Regions from separate parts of the Vibrio sp. 1F263 genome, predicted to be linked through region 2. Evidence: predicted binding sites of a transcription regulator. Region 2 holds the regulator's gene; the other holds the start of a gene.
What was found. The regulator CRP, encoded in region 2, controls carbon source genes, mostly activating them, when cyclic AMP is high. The targets are predictions, from matches to a motif close to TGTGANNNNNNTCACA.

Region 1 (7,627 bases), on a different contig from region 2:
TCGCAGACGATCCCGACGTAACGATGATGGTTGATAACGAGGTAGCCAATGCCATTTGCATCGCAAACTCTTGAGGGATACCCGCTTTAGGAAGCAAAAAGAGTAAGGCAGGAACCACCAGCAAACCACCACCAATGCCCAGCAAGCCAGCTAAAACACCAACAATAGCACCAAGGCCTGCTAGCAAGCCTATCAGTTCATATGACACGTTAAATCCTATTTTTTACCCGCTCGAATGAAGCCTGTAAATTCACGCTCTTCGAAATAGTTGAGCATCATACTATAGATGTCACTTCCATACGGTTTTGATAGCGCCTCATTTGCCAAATCTTGCAGTTCACTAAGCTTAGATTGACGAATCAAATACTTAGTCCTTGCGACATTTGAGGTGTTCATACTTAACGTCTCATACCCTAACCCAATCAAGAGCAATGCACCCATTGGATCACCCGCGAGCTCTCCACATATACACACAGGCAATTGATATTGCTTACAAGTATCATGGATGTGTTTCAATGCCATGATCACTGCAGGGTGCATGGATTCATAGACATCAGAGACGCGGGAATTGTTCCGGTCAACCGCCAATAAATATTGAGTTAAGTCATTGGTGCCCACCGAAACGAAATCAACTTTATCCGCAATAAGCGGAAGAAGGTAAAGCATTGATGGCACTTCAATCATGATACCGATACGCGGCATACGAACTCGACTGTCGAGTTCATGCACTTCATCGTAGGCTTGCTCGATAAGTTGAACAGTATCATCCAGTTCTTGAGTGCTAGAGATCATCGGCAACAAGATACTCAAGTTCTGGCTATCACAACTCGCACGTAACATGGCACGTAACTGAATAATAAAGATGTCAGGATGATCGAGCGTAAAACGAATACCACGCCAACCAAGGAATGGATTGTCTTCTTCTATTGGGAAGTAAGGTAACGCCTTATCTCCACCAATATCCAAGGTTCGCATCACCACTTGCTTCTCAGGGTAACTCGCAAGCACAGAACGATACTGCTTGAATTGTTCGTCCTCTGACGGAAACCTTTGCTGCAACAAGAAAGAAATTTCGGTTCGATACAGACCAACCCCATCAACCCCTTGGTTGATAGCGATGTTAGTGTCTGCACTCAAACCCGCATTAAGCAGAATCTCGACTTGCTTGTCGTCTTTCGTTTTTGCCGGTAAGTACAGTTCTCGATTGACCATAGAGGAGAGCTCACTCTCTTCTAGAATCAGCCCCCGATACTCTTTGAGCAGGTTTTTAGTCGGCTCAATAAAGATCTCGCCGCTATACCCGTCAACAATCGCTTGCTTACCATTAGCTTGCGAAAGATTAAGGTTAACTCCCATAACAGAAGGAATACCCAAAGCTCGAGATAAAATTGCTGCGTGCGAGTTCGCCGCCCCTTCCAAGGAAATAACCGCTAATAGTTTTTCTTTAGGAATAGACGCTAATACAGAGGCCGTTAACTCACGAACCACCAAAATAATCGGTTTATCTAACGTGCGAAGTTCATGTTCAGAATTGTGGAGGAAATAGAGCAGTCTTTGACCAAGCTCTCGGACGTCTTGCGCTCTCTCCCGAAGGTACACATCTGACATACGAGCAAAACGGTTAGAGTAACTCTCAACAACCTGTCTCAATGCCCAATCGGCTTTGTCGCCTTTCTGAATTTGACTCTTGAGATCCTTACGTAACATGGGATCGTTGAGTAAGTGAGTAAACAGATCAAAGATCGCCAACGCGTCTTTATTGATTTCACTATCTAAACGCTTTCGCATTCGCTTAAAATCATTGAGAGCATTTTCGACAGCGACTGCCAACAGCTCATGCTCCCTTTCAACATTGAGCGTCGAAGCAGGGTAAACATCGGTGAGTTCAGGCTGAGTGTTGTCCCACCATAAGTCACCAATCGCCACACCCGATGAAGCTGCAATACCTTTGGTCGCAGGTAGCTTCTGTTGCTCTAACAGCCAATGGCCTTGAGTTTGGGCATGCGCCACAATAACCGCAAGTTGTGCTGAGAGTGTAACAAGGAAGGATTCTTCCATCTCACTGAATAAACGGGGGGACTTCTGTTGAATGACCAATACGCCAAGCACTTGCTTGCGATAGATAATCGGAGTGCCGAGAAAAGAGTGATAAACCTTTTCTCCAAGCTCGGGAAAAAACTTATAAGCAGGGTGAGCAGACGCTTGTGCAAGGTTGATCGGTTCAGCACTTCTTTTAACAAGGCCAACCAAACCTTCGTCAAAACCAATGTGAATACTATTGCCTTTGAAGATCAGGCCTTGAGTTGCCATCAACTCAAGACGCTGCATATCATTATTTGCCAAATACACGGTGCAACATTCCGTCTGCATCGCGCTGCATGTCTCTTTAACCAAAATATCAAGAGCCGTCGACACATCTTCAACTCTTGATACGTGTTCAACTATTTCCCTTAGTTGGCTGAGCATGCTTAACCTCTACGCAATTTGCGCTTTCCTTTTGTTTTTCGCTCTTTAAACGGCATTGCTAAAGATGCGAATTCTTTCATCGCTCGACGGTAAACATCTCGCTTGAAAGATACAACTTGTCGAACTGGGTACCAGTAACTCACCCAACGCCAACCATCAAACTCAGGTGTGCTTCCACGCTGCATATTGATATGCGATTCATCGCAATCTAAGCGTAAAAGAAACCACTTCTGTTTTTGTCCAATACAGACAGGTTTAGAATCCCACCGAACCAGTCGTTTGGGCAGCTTATAGCGTAACCAATGACGACTTGTCGCGACGATCTTTACATCCTTTTTAGTAAGGCCAACCTCTTCATATAACTCGCGGTACATTGCCTGTTCCGGAGTTTCACCTTCATCTATTCCCCCTTGAGGGAATTGCCATGAATGTTGCCCGTATCGTTTAGCCCAGAAGACCTGACCATGGTTGTTACAGATTACAATACCAACATTTAATCGGTAACCATCGCCATCTATCACTGGCCAACCTCTATCTAAATTTTTAATTACACTGATTTTTCCACATATCCCCAATCGGAGCAAACTTAGTGACGTGACAAGCGCTATATTTATGAATAATAACTACGAATATGGATAAGTTTTGCTCAAATCTTAGTTACCCACACAAGAGTGAGACATAGACCACATTTATTCACCTTTTCTGTGAATAACTATGTGAAGAATTACCCTCAATCGTTTTTTTTAATCCATAGATTCATCAGAACCAAAAACAAAAAATCACCCACACCAAAATAAAATAATTAAAAATCAATAAATTAAAATAAATCCATCAATTTTAAAAACATGAAAAAAGCAAAAGATCTTTTAAAAATCACCCATGGTTAAAGATCAACCACTCCGATGTTTATCCACACTAGTAAGTGAAAGATTCATTTCAAACCCTATTTAGCAAGCATTTTATCCCCTGCAAACCCCTGTTTATTTATCCACTAAATTAATATTTCAATTAATTACCTTCATGTCCTGTGGATAACCATGAGTTTGATCCCTTCTCTAGCTAGGCGATCATTTCTTAACCAGTCGTCATATGGTGATAACTTCTGGTAAAATCATTTTTTTGATCATGCCTTTTATTATGAAACCAGAACCACAAACACAACAAGAGCTGTTAGACAGAGCATATGCTATTGCAGGAATGACCTTCAAAGAGCTCGCCGATGAAGCCAATATGGTTGTACCAAACGACCTAAAGCGAGATAAAGGCTGGGTTGGACAACTATTGGAATGGCACTTGGGTGCGCCAGCTGGCAGTAAACCAGAACAAGATTTTGCCAAGCTCGGGATCGAGCTAAAAAGTATCCCGATTGGCTATTCAGGGAAGCCACTCGAAACCACCTTTGTTTGTGTCGCGCCATTGATGGGCGTGCAAGGCATAACTTGGGAAACCAGTCACGTTCGAAACAAGCTGTCTAAAGTGTTGTGGATCCCAGTAGAGGGAGAAAGAGAGATCCCGCTGACAGAAAGGCATGTAGGATCCCCTTTATTGTGGACACCAACCCAAGCGGAAGACGAGATCTTAAAAAGGGATTGGGAAGAGCTCATGGAGCTGATCGTGTTAGGTAATGTTGAACAGATAACAGCAAGACACGGCGAAGCACTGCATTTGCGACCAAAAGCCGCCAACAGTCGAGTGTTAACAGAAGCTTACGGTGCAAGTGGAAAACCAATAAAGACCAAACCTCGTGGTTTCTATCTACGAACTCAATTCACCCACAGATTGCTAACAACCCATTACGCATAGAAAGCCATTACGCATAGAGGTTTTATCTAGCATAGATAGGCTAAAAGATCAGTACGTTATAAACCGTCTCAATTTAGAAGTAATTTCTCACTACAACGCTCGTTAAAAATACTCTCTAATGAGGTTTGAGCGCCAGTTCAATATCGCAGTAGCTTTGGTTGGGTTCATTACCAAACTCATCATACGCGTTGTGCAAGCGAAGGTAGGCCTTTTCAAAGCCGAGCCGGAGTAATTCCTCTTTCACTTGATCCAAGGATCCAAAGTGAAGCGGCTCGCCGTCTTGCTTTACCGGTTCTAGCTTGTGTTTGTACTCCACCGCCAGCAAATATTCAGAGATATCAGAGCAACCAATAACGTACACTTTCGGTGTCTGATAAGAGTCTTTGTGCTCTCCATGTAACCACATGTCTAATTGATGCTTCTGCATAGTCAGCCTCCCTTGCTCTGTAAAGCTTAGTAGAACTCTTTTCCTTTACTAGATAACGACTTAAAAAAGCAAAAAAAGAGAAGCAAGAGCTTCTCTTTTTTGGCCAGTTCTAGTTCAAAAATTTGCATTTTCGACGCCATAACTATCGCTGATGTTTATCTTGTGGGGTGAAAGGCGCTATCACCCCACAAGATTACGTCGGTATTCGCGCGCTTAAGACTCGACGAAGATGACGAACTCGGCGCTCAATCGTGACAACTTCAGGCTCAGAAAAACCAATTGGTCGACCATCGGCTTCAAGGCCAATATCTCTCAATAAATGGGTGTTGTTCCATGGTAGATCATATGAACTACGACGAACTTTTCGTTGCCATTCACGCTCTTCACGACGAAGGTCTGCACGGATAAGAACTGTTGCTAGTTTTAAATATACTGAGTGACGCATAATAACTCTCCAGTTGTGGAATAAACTGAGGAAAAATAGCGTTCTAGATAATATGAGGGCTTCTCACTTAGCTGCTATTTTTCCGCAGCCAAATAAGGGTACGGATCTATTAGTTAGGTTTATCTTGGGTGTTTCGATCGGCCATGGCTGATGTGTGTGACATATCAGTCACCATGTCAGTACACGGATCAAACGACGCGCAAATATGCTGTATAAAATCGAAATGTTTCATTTGCGCCTCCAAGCTAACTAAAAAATCCAAAAAGAAATGGGGTAGTAAAAGCAGACAAGTTTTTGTTAAGTCGTTGCTTTCACGGTTAAAGTCTAACCAAGTGAGTATATTATTCAACCGCTAATTGGTTAACATTTTTAAAACAATGCATTCGCCTGAAATATCAGTTGCATATTCATTTACATATAACATATTCACTATGATTATATAAAATCACAGCATATCTCTCTTAGGGTCGAACGAGAAAACAACGGACTATCCTTCAGAAACAAAAAAACCACGTAGATACGTGGCCTTTAATTTTCGGTGACTGGATAAACTCATGTTGAAAGAGTCTAAACAACCCCTTCAGAGATTAGGCTATGTTTATTCAGCAAGCGGTACATCGTCGCTCGTGATACACCGAGCTCCTTAGCCGCCAATGAAACCTGACCACCGTAAGATTCCAATACAATCAGCAACGCATCGCGCTCTGAGCGCTCTCGAATACTCTTCAAGCTTCGGCGTTCATCATTCTGCTTCGGTAAATCCAGTTGGTGATCCTCAATAATCACAGCATCAGACATCAACACAACACGCTTAATCTGATTCATCAGCTCACGCACATTTCCAGGCCAATGGTATCGATTCATCGAACAGATAGCATCGTCTGAGAAGCTCTTCGCTTGAGCATTAAACTCTTTCGAGTACTCACGTAGAAAATGATTCGCCAGTACTGAAATATCGCTCACACGTTCTTTTAAGCTTGGAACGTGAATACGCAGAACATTGATGTAGTGATAAAGCTCTTCATTGAAATCGCCCTCGATCAACGCCTTCTCGATATCAGAGGAGTTCGCAGCCAGGATACGTACATCGACAGATTTGGGTCCATTCGCGGTTTCAATCTTACCTTCTTGCAGAAAGCGCAGCAGGTTCAACTGCTGATTACGTGGCATCGCCAATACATCATTGAGTAAGATGGTTCCGCCGTCGGCTTCTTCCAACAGACAAGGTGCTGCAGCGGGCTGTGCTGAGATACCAAATACCTCGGCTTCTATTCTCATTTCAGATAAGGCACGACAATTGACCGTTAAAAATGGCTTCTGCGCTCGCGAAGAGTTTTGATGAATTGAGCGTGCAACCGTCTCTTTTCCTGCTCCACTCTCTCCGTAAATCAGGATACTGACATCAGTCGGCCCAATGCGCTTTACTTGGTCTCTCAAACGCTTCACAGCCACAGAGTCGCCAAGCAAACCCATATTGTTGTTGATGCCGTAGTTTGGCCATACTTTCTGCTCAAGCTTGAGCATACCCAATTGGTGACCAATGGTACTCAATAACTGGGCATCTGGGATTGGCGCCGTGAAAAAGTCGATACAGAAGTTCACGATAAATTGGCAAATGGTATCAGAGCTCAATTGCGATTCACGAATAAAGGCGAGCCATCTTACTTGCTTGTTGTTGCTCACGAGATTAGCGATACCGTTAAGGCTAAACTCATCATGACTAAGATCCACAATGCCAATGCAGGGGCCAATATCAGTAATTAAGGCATCGGCTTTTCGTAAATCTGCACACTGGGTACATTGCCAACCCACTTGTTCTAACACTGATAACCAGGGTTCGTACGCACCACCAACGACGATAAGAGAACCTGGTAAGGAATCCATCTTAAATTGAGTTCCCATCCTTCTTCCTTATTCTGTTTTTATTTTTTCAATCAGGCTAACACGAGTTAAACGAATCATACGGGTACAAAGTTGCCGCAAGATCGTATTCAGATCCGATACGTATAGTAATGAGACTATCTTAGATTTTTTGTCTCAATGGTAAGACTATGTCATAAATAATCATTTTTCGAATCAAGAGTGCGGTACGAGCTAGGTTTTGACGCTAAAAACCGAAAAAGCCACCCGAAGGTGGCTTTTAAATTACACGGGCAGTAACACCCCATAAGCGAAAATTACGCTTGTGGGCGCATTGCCGGGAACAAGATCACGTCACGGATTGTGTGCGTGTTAGTAAATAGCATCGCTAGACGATCGATACCAATACCTTGACCCGCTGTTGGCGGTAGGCCGTGCTCTAGTGCAGTAATGTAGTCCGCATCGTAGTACATAGCTTCGTCATCACCCGCGTCTTTTGCGTTAACTTGTGCTTTGAAACGCTCGTCTTGGTCTTGTGCATCGTTAAGCTCAGAGAAACCGTTCGCTACTTCACGGCCACCGATGAAGAACTCAAAGCGGTCTGTGAAGAATGGGTTGCTGTCGCT
Region 2 (7,627 bases):
CTGCCGCTGGCCTATCGAATCCACATTTACAAACCTTAGTGCCAAGATTTATTAGAAAGCAGGCGTTGTTTGCTCCTCAATGGCAGACCTTAGAAACTCCCGACGGCGATTTCCTAGACCTTGCATGGAGTGAATCGCCAGACGGTGACACGCCAAGCAATGATGATAAAAGTAACAAGCCAATATTCGTTCTATTCCACGGATTAGAAGGGAGCTTTGAGAGCCCTTACGCCAACGGGCTGATGAATGCATTTGCTAAAGATGGTTGGCTATCAGTGATGATGCACTTTAGAGGTTGCAGCGGAAAACCAAATCGCTTGGCTCGTGCATACCATTCAGGTGAAGTCGAAGATGCGCGCTTTTTCCTAAGGCATCTGCACGCGCAGTTCCCCAACAACCCCAAAGTTGCAGTTGGTATCTCTTTGGGTGGTAACATGCTGGCGAATTATTTGGCTGAGTATGCCGACGACCCATTGCTGTCGGCGGCGACCATAGTATCTGCTCCATTTGACTTGGCTTGTTGTTCTAGTCGCATTGAGCAGGGCTTCTCCAAACTCTATAAGAAGTATCTACTCAACTCTCTAAAATCAAACGCCTTGAAAAAAGTTAGCCTGCTACAGGAAAAGCTTGGTGTCACAGCGGAAACCATTAAGAAGATCACCAAACTGTATGAGTTTGATGAACAAATCACGGCGCCTCTGCATGGGTTCAAAAATGCCCAAGATTATTATGCACAATGCTCCGCACTACCTAAACTCAAGAAGATCAAACTACCAACTCAGATCATTCATGCCAAGGACGATCCTTTCATGACCGATGATGTGATTCCAAAGTTCGTTCTGCCTGATAACATCGATTATCGACTGTTTCAAAAAGGCGGTCATGTGGGGTTCATTACCGGCAGCACACTCAAGCCAAGATTTTGGTTAGAAGAAGCATTACCCGCCTACTATGAAAGTCTACAAGATTCGGCATAATGACGAGCCTTAGTAAATAACAGTTAAAATATTACTAAGCTCACTCATTTCTACAACAATAAACCTACCCATGAACATAAAAGAGAGAAGTATTTATGATCATCCCGTGGCAAGACATTGCGCCAGAGACACTGGAAAACCTCATCAAAGAATTCGTACTGCGTGAAGGTACGGACTATGGTGACGTAGAAGTTTCACTGCAAAACAAAATTGACCAAGTGAAACATCAATTAGCCTCAGGAGAAGTGAGTATCGTGTTTTCTGAACTGCATGAAACAGTTGATATTCAAGTCACAAAACGCTTCTAAGCTGCGCTCATAAAGGAGCCGTGTTATAGTGGTAAACGATTGCTAACAAGTAAGTTACTCAAAAGACAAGGGTTGTCATGTCCGCTAAACATCCAATTATTGCGGTGACGGGTTCATCTGGAGCCGGCACCACCACTACCTCAGAAGCCTTCCGAAAAATGTTCAATATGATGGACGTGAAGGCAGCTTGGGTTGAAGGGGATAGTTTCCATCGCTTCACTCGACCAGAGATGGATGTCGAGATCCGTAAGGCGCGCGAGCAAGGTAAGCACATCAGCTACTTTGGTCCACAAGCTAACGATTTTGGTGCATTAGAAGATTTCTTCCGTCAATACGGCAATGAAGGCACGGGAAAAGTCCGTAGCTATCTGCATACCTTCGATGAAGCCGTGCCTTACAATCAAATGCCCGGCACCTTTACGCCATGGCAAGAGATCCCTGAAAACTCGGATGTGATGTTCTACGAAGGTCTTCACGGTGGCGTAGTCGATGGTGACATCAATGTTTCTCAACACGTCGATCTGCTTATCGGCATGGTACCTATCGTAAACTTGGAGTGGATCCAGAAATTCGTTCGTGACACACGCGATCGTGGTCACTCTCGCGAAGCGGTGATGGATTCTATTGTTCGCTCAATGGATGATTACCTTAACTACATTACCCCGCAGTTTTCGCGTACTCATATCAACTTTCAGCGTGTCCCTACCGTAGATACATCAAATCCACTGAATGCAAAAGGGATCCCAAGTTTAGACGAAAGCTTCGTGGTTATACGTTTGCGCGGCATCAAAAACGTCGATTTCCCTTACCTGTTGGCTATGATTGATGGCTCATTTATGTCACGTCATAACACGCTTGTGGTGCCAGGAGGCAAGATGAGTTTTGCTATGGAGCTCATTGTAAGGCCGATCCTGCAACAACTTATAGAAACCGGGAAAATAGGCTAACAAAACAACATTCTGGTTGATTACTTTTCATACCGTGATCATGTGCACAATTTTGCGTAAAAAATCGTAGCTTGGTCACGATTAAAATCAAGAAATAGTACCTGAAAAAGGATACTATTCTTAAACGAAACACAAGATAGCTTGCAGCACTCAACGAGTGCTCTTATCCTAGCTAGGTCAATTCAGGCTTAGCTAAAATATGGAAAGCGGCAAGCATACCCTGCAGAGGAAGTAAGATATTATGGTTCTAGGTAAACCCCAAACCGATCCAACATTAGAGTGGTTCCTTTCACACTGTCATATTCATAAGTACCCTTCAAAAAGTACTTTGATTCATGCTGGTGAAAAGGCAGAAACCTTGTACTACATCGTTAAAGGTTCTGTGGCAGTTCTTATCAAAGACGAAGAAGGTAAGGAAATGATTCTTTCTTACCTAAACCAAGGCGACTTCATCGGTGAGCTTGGCTTGTTCGAAGAAGACCAAGAGCGTACTGCATGGGTTCGTGCAAAATCTCCTTGTGAAGTAGCTGAGATTTCTTTCAAGAAATTCCGTCAACTTATCCAAGTGAACCCAGATATTCTAATGCGTCTTTCAGCGCAAATGGCAAACCGTCTACAAGTAACTAGCCAAAAGGTTGGTGACTTAGCGTTCCTTGACGTAACAGGTCGTATCGCTCAAACGCTACTAAACCTAGCAAAACAGCCAGATGCAATGACTCACCCTGACGGCATGCAAATCAAGATCACTCGTCAAGAGATTGGCCAGATTGTTGGTTGTTCTCGTGAGACCGTAGGTCGTATCTTGAAGATGCTAGAAGAGCAGAACCTAATTTCTGCACACGGTAAGACCATCGTGGTATACGGCACTCGTTAATCTCGATTAACTGAGCCAAAAATTTGAAAGCCACCAAATGCGAATTTGGTGGCTTTTTTGTTTTCTAAAGGTCTAAAGAACAGATGCGGGAAGCAAAGTTAGAAATCGGACTTCACTATTCTAAAGTATCTCGAAGCGAAGCGTACCCGCACCTCTAGGGCAAAGCCCGTACTCGTATCTTTCTTTAACCGTTGGTGCTTTCAAAGATCTTGTCAGCTGAAGCCGCGACAAATCCGGTATAAAGCTCACCATTGGCCATCACATAACGCTTAGCAAACTCATAAAAGCCTCCAGGAATCATCTCATTGCCTTCAACAAATGAAACTGGGACTTTGTCTGCCATAGTTGATGATTGCTCTAATAAGACCTCTGGAGAGCCTTTCACCTCACCACCTGACGCATTGATAGTGAATCCCGACTCATTCAGATAGTCATTCACGGCCTGCACTTCATCGAACTTATTTAACTGGTTCACACTCACCGTAAAGTGGTTTGCACCGTAACCATGAGCTGCGAGCCAAGAAGCGTATTCACTCTCTTTTGCTAGCACTTGGAAATCTGCGAAGCTCAAACCCCAAAGACGACCACCAAACAAGAATTCATGACCCTGAAGCTTGCTTGCGTCTACTTGCCCAACCAACTTAGCAACGATCTGTTGTAAGTCGCTTGAACACTCTTCGACCTTCAACTCACTAATGAACACTTTTGGTTGTTTTGGATCTGGATGCTCGTAATGCTTAGCCACTAGCTTCTTGCTCTCAAACAAGTAATCGCCACATGCCTTGTAACCTAACTCAAGGAAAGGCTTGGCCAGTGTTTCAATCCCCAGCGGTGCAACATTAAAAGTACGCAGTGCAATATGATCATTAATCAGGGCTTCGTCTTCTTTCAGCAAGTGATGTACTTTCTCAGCCGATGGACAAAGCCTGTGAATGTAATCATTCCATAGTGATTTAAAGAGTAGATCGGGCGTCATGGTGACTCCTTGTCAGAGGTTCTAGCAAGCTAGTAATTTGGATTAGAAAGGGAGAGGCTGGACATAGAGTCAGCAGCCATCAGCCTGTGACATACTTGTTCTATTATTATCTAGCGCCCAATCTAGGTGTCGGACGTGGGTGAAAATAGGAAGCGATAACACCGCTTCCTTATTACACAATCAATCAATGAATCTGTTACTCATGAACCTAGAGCTCATAAGCTTATGATTCATCAAGTTAAAGCTTAAGAACCAAAACTACAGCTCAATACCTGGGCTAAACGTAGTTGGCAGTTGAGTTTCACCACCTTCCATTGACGCCATTGGGTAAGCACAGTAGTCAGCCGCATAGTAAGCACTTGGGCGTAGGTTGCCTGAAGCACCCGGGCCACCAAATGGTGCATCACCACTTGCACCTGTTAGCTGGCGATTACGGTTAACAATACCCGCACGGATATGGTCAACGAAGTATTCCCATTCGGAATCGTCGGTTGAAACTAGGCCTGCAGACAAACCAAAGCGCGTGTCATTAGCCAGTTCAACGGCTTGCTCTAGCGATTGGTAGCGAACCACTTGCAGCAATGGGCCGAAGTACTCTTCATCTGGCAGTTCAGCAATGTTGGTTGCATCGATAATACCCGGAGAAACAAACGCCGCTTCGCCCGCTTTGGCTTCGACTAGGCTTACACCACCTAACGATTGCAGATTAGCTTGCGCGTCCAAAATGAACTTAGCCGCCGCTTCAGAGATTTGTGGGCCCATGAAGGGTGCTGGCTCAGCGAATGGCTGATCAACACGAATCTTCAAGGTAGCCGCAACAAGCTTATCGAGCAGTTGATCGCCCTTTTCTCCAACAGGCACATACAAGCGACGCGCACACGTACAACGTTGACCCGCACTGATGAAAGCCGATTGAATAATGGTGTAAACCGTCGCGTCAGCATCACCAAATTGGTCAGTGATCACCATAGGGTTGTTGCCGCCCATCTCTAGCGCCAACATCTTGCCCGGTTGACCTGCGAACTGACGGTGAAGGATATGACCGGTATTAGCACTGCCCGTGAATAACACGCCATCAAGACCTTTAGCATCAGCCAGTGCGATACCAGTTTCTTTAGCGCCTTGCACTAGGTTAATCACGCCAGCTGGAAGGCCTGCTTCTTGCCACAGTTTCATCGCAAACTCACCCGTCCAAGGTGTCTGCTCTGACGGCTTAAATACCACGGTATTACCCGATAGCAGTGCCGGAACAATATGACCGTTAGGCAGATGACCTGGGAAGTTATAAGGACCAAATACCGCCATTACGCCTAATGGGCGATGACGCAATACGATTTGGTTGCCTGCGGCTTCACGTGAAGCTTCACCCGTACGTTCGTGGTAAGCACGAATAGAGATAGCGATTTTACCCGCCATCGCACCCGCTTCAGTGCGAGTTTCCCAAATCGGCTTACCCGTCTCTTTTGCAATAATCTGTGCAATTTCTTCGCTGTTCTCTTTTACCTTCTCAGCAAAGTTCAATACGATCGCTTCACGCTCTGCAAAGCTCAATTGTTTCCAAACTAAGAAAGCGTCACGCGCCGCTGCTACTGCAGATTCAACCTGTGCTGGTGTTGCACTATCGCCTTGCCACACGACTTCATTATTGTATGGGCTTACTGATGTCATGGCGTCGCCTTGACCTGCCACCCACTGTCCTGCTATCCACTGAGTCATACTTCTATCCTTAAAATCTTCGACAGATAATCGCCGCTCTTATTGAGCCAACATGCGAACGAATTCGCCTTCTTTTACTTCAAGAGCGCTTGCTACTTCAGATGATAAAATCACTGTGTCGCTAGCTTGGTCATACGCGCCTTTCGCAGCTACTGCGCGGAAGTTCTCAAACGAGGTATTACCAATTAGGAAGTCTTTAGAGCTTGAATGCTCTGCAATTGTCACTTGAGCTCGAATCGCATGACGCACTGATTCGATATTTCTTAGATCACACTCAACCGTTGGGCCCCCATCAAAGATATCGACATAGCCACGGTTGGTGAAACCTTCACGCTCCAGCAACTTAAGTGCAGGGCGCGTATTGTCATGAACCTCTCCAATCACCGCCTGAGCTTCTTTGCTCAGCAAGTTCACATAGATAGGTAACTTCGGCATTAGGTCAGCAATGAAGCCTTTCTTACCAATACCCGTTAGGTAATCGGCGAGCGTAAAATCAATCGAGAAGAAATGCTCTTGCAGCCACTGCCAGAAAGGAGAGTTACCTTCCGCATCCGATACACCACGCATCTCAGCAAAAATCGTTTTCGAGAAACGCTCTGGGTGCTCTGACATGATCAAGAAGCGACACTTAGACATCAAACGACCATTCAATCCACCACGGAAAGCCGGGCGCAAGAACAGTGTGCAGATCTCACTGCATCCGGTGTAGTTATTGCCGAAAGTCAGTAGCTTCACGACGTTATTCACGCCAAGCTTCTGCGATGAGTGAACCACTTTGCTGATGTGGTAAGAGTAAAACGGAACATCCCAGCCAATTGAGGCTTCGATACCCGTAGTACCTGCGACTTCTCCGGTTTCGGTATCAAAGCCAACCATTAGGTAGCCTTCATCACCAGGTTCAGTCACGTCTTGTTTAGCAAAGCTGTATTCAGAATGAGTAATTCGGTTGGTTAACAGTTCTTCGTTAACCGGAAGAGATGTGAATCCGTGACCAGACTCAACCGCGCAGGTATGCAACGCATCGTAATCAGATAATTTTATTGGGCGAACAACTAGCATCAATATTCCCTCCAGATGCAAAACAGGCCCAAAACGAGAATCTTGGGCCTTTAGCAGTACGTCATGGGATCGCTCTAATGGCGATCATTCCTATGACGCCGCTCAGGCTAAACTAGCGTAGCGATTGCTTTGTCTAGTTTTGATAAACCTTCTTCAATTTCTTGTGTAGTGATAACCAGTGATGGCGTGAAACGAACCACGTTTGCACCCGCAACCAGTACCATCAAGCCTTGTTCGCCTGCTGCTACTAATACATCACGAGCACGACCTTGCCATGCTTCATTAAGTGCAGCACCTAGCAATAGGCCTTTACCGCGAACTTCACTGAATATTTGGTATTTGTCGTTAATCTTAGCCAAACCATCACGGAACATTGCTTCACGTTCTTTCACGCCAGCTAGCGTTTCCGGTTGGCTAACGACATCAACAACCGCTTCAGCAACGGCACACGCCAGTGGATTACCACCGTAAGTAGAACCGTGCGTACCGACTTTTAGGTGCGTCGCAAGCTCAGACGTTGTTAGCATTGCGCCGATAGGGAAACCGCCACCTAGTGATTTCGCTGTGCTTAGAATATCAGGTGTTACACCTAGGCCTTGGTAAGCGTAAAAGTTACCCGTACGGCCATTACCTGTTTGCACTTCATCAAAGATAAGCAGTGCATTGTGTTTGTCACACAGTTCACGAACTGTATTCACGAACTCAGATGTTGGAGAGATGATACCGCCCTCGCCTTGCAGGGGTTCCATCATGATTGCACATGTGCGATC

Region 1: rppH (RNA pyrophosphohydrolase) is a predicted target of CRP. The motif match lies at 3,139-3,154, and genes of this name have one in related genera.

The regions. Positions count from the first base shown of each region.
Region 1 covers NZ_JBGONI010000013.1:54,969-62,595, reverse strand. The annotation lists gene ACED25_RS10960 (sulfite exporter TauE/SafE family protein) at 1-208, opposite strand, end outside; gene ptsP (phosphoenolpyruvate--protein phosphotransferase) at 217-2,466, opposite strand; gene rppH (RNA pyrophosphohydrolase) at 2,469-2,987, opposite strand; gene mutH (DNA mismatch repair endonuclease MutH) at 3,604-4,269, shown strand; gene ACED25_RS10940 (DUF6482 family protein) at 4,385-4,696, opposite strand; gene ACED25_RS10935 (hypothetical protein) at 4,890-5,141, opposite strand; gene vpsR (cyclic-di-GMP-binding transcriptional regulator VpsR) at 5,709-7,043, opposite strand; gene lysS (lysine--tRNA ligase) at 7,319-7,627, opposite strand, start outside.
Region 2 covers NZ_JBGONI010000011.1:15,336-22,962, forward strand. The annotation lists gene ACED25_RS09755 (hydrolase) at 1-977, shown strand, start outside; gene ACED25_RS09760 (YheU family protein) at 1,073-1,285, shown strand; gene ACED25_RS09765 (phosphoribulokinase) at 1,363-2,232, shown strand; gene crp (cAMP-activated global transcriptional regulator CRP) at 2,474-3,106, shown strand; gene ACED25_RS09775 (DUF1338 domain-containing protein) at 3,291-4,082, opposite strand; gene astD (succinylglutamate-semialdehyde dehydrogenase) at 4,341-5,798, opposite strand; gene astA (arginine N-succinyltransferase) at 5,838-6,857, opposite strand; gene ACED25_RS09790 (aspartate aminotransferase family protein) at 6,965-7,627, opposite strand, start outside.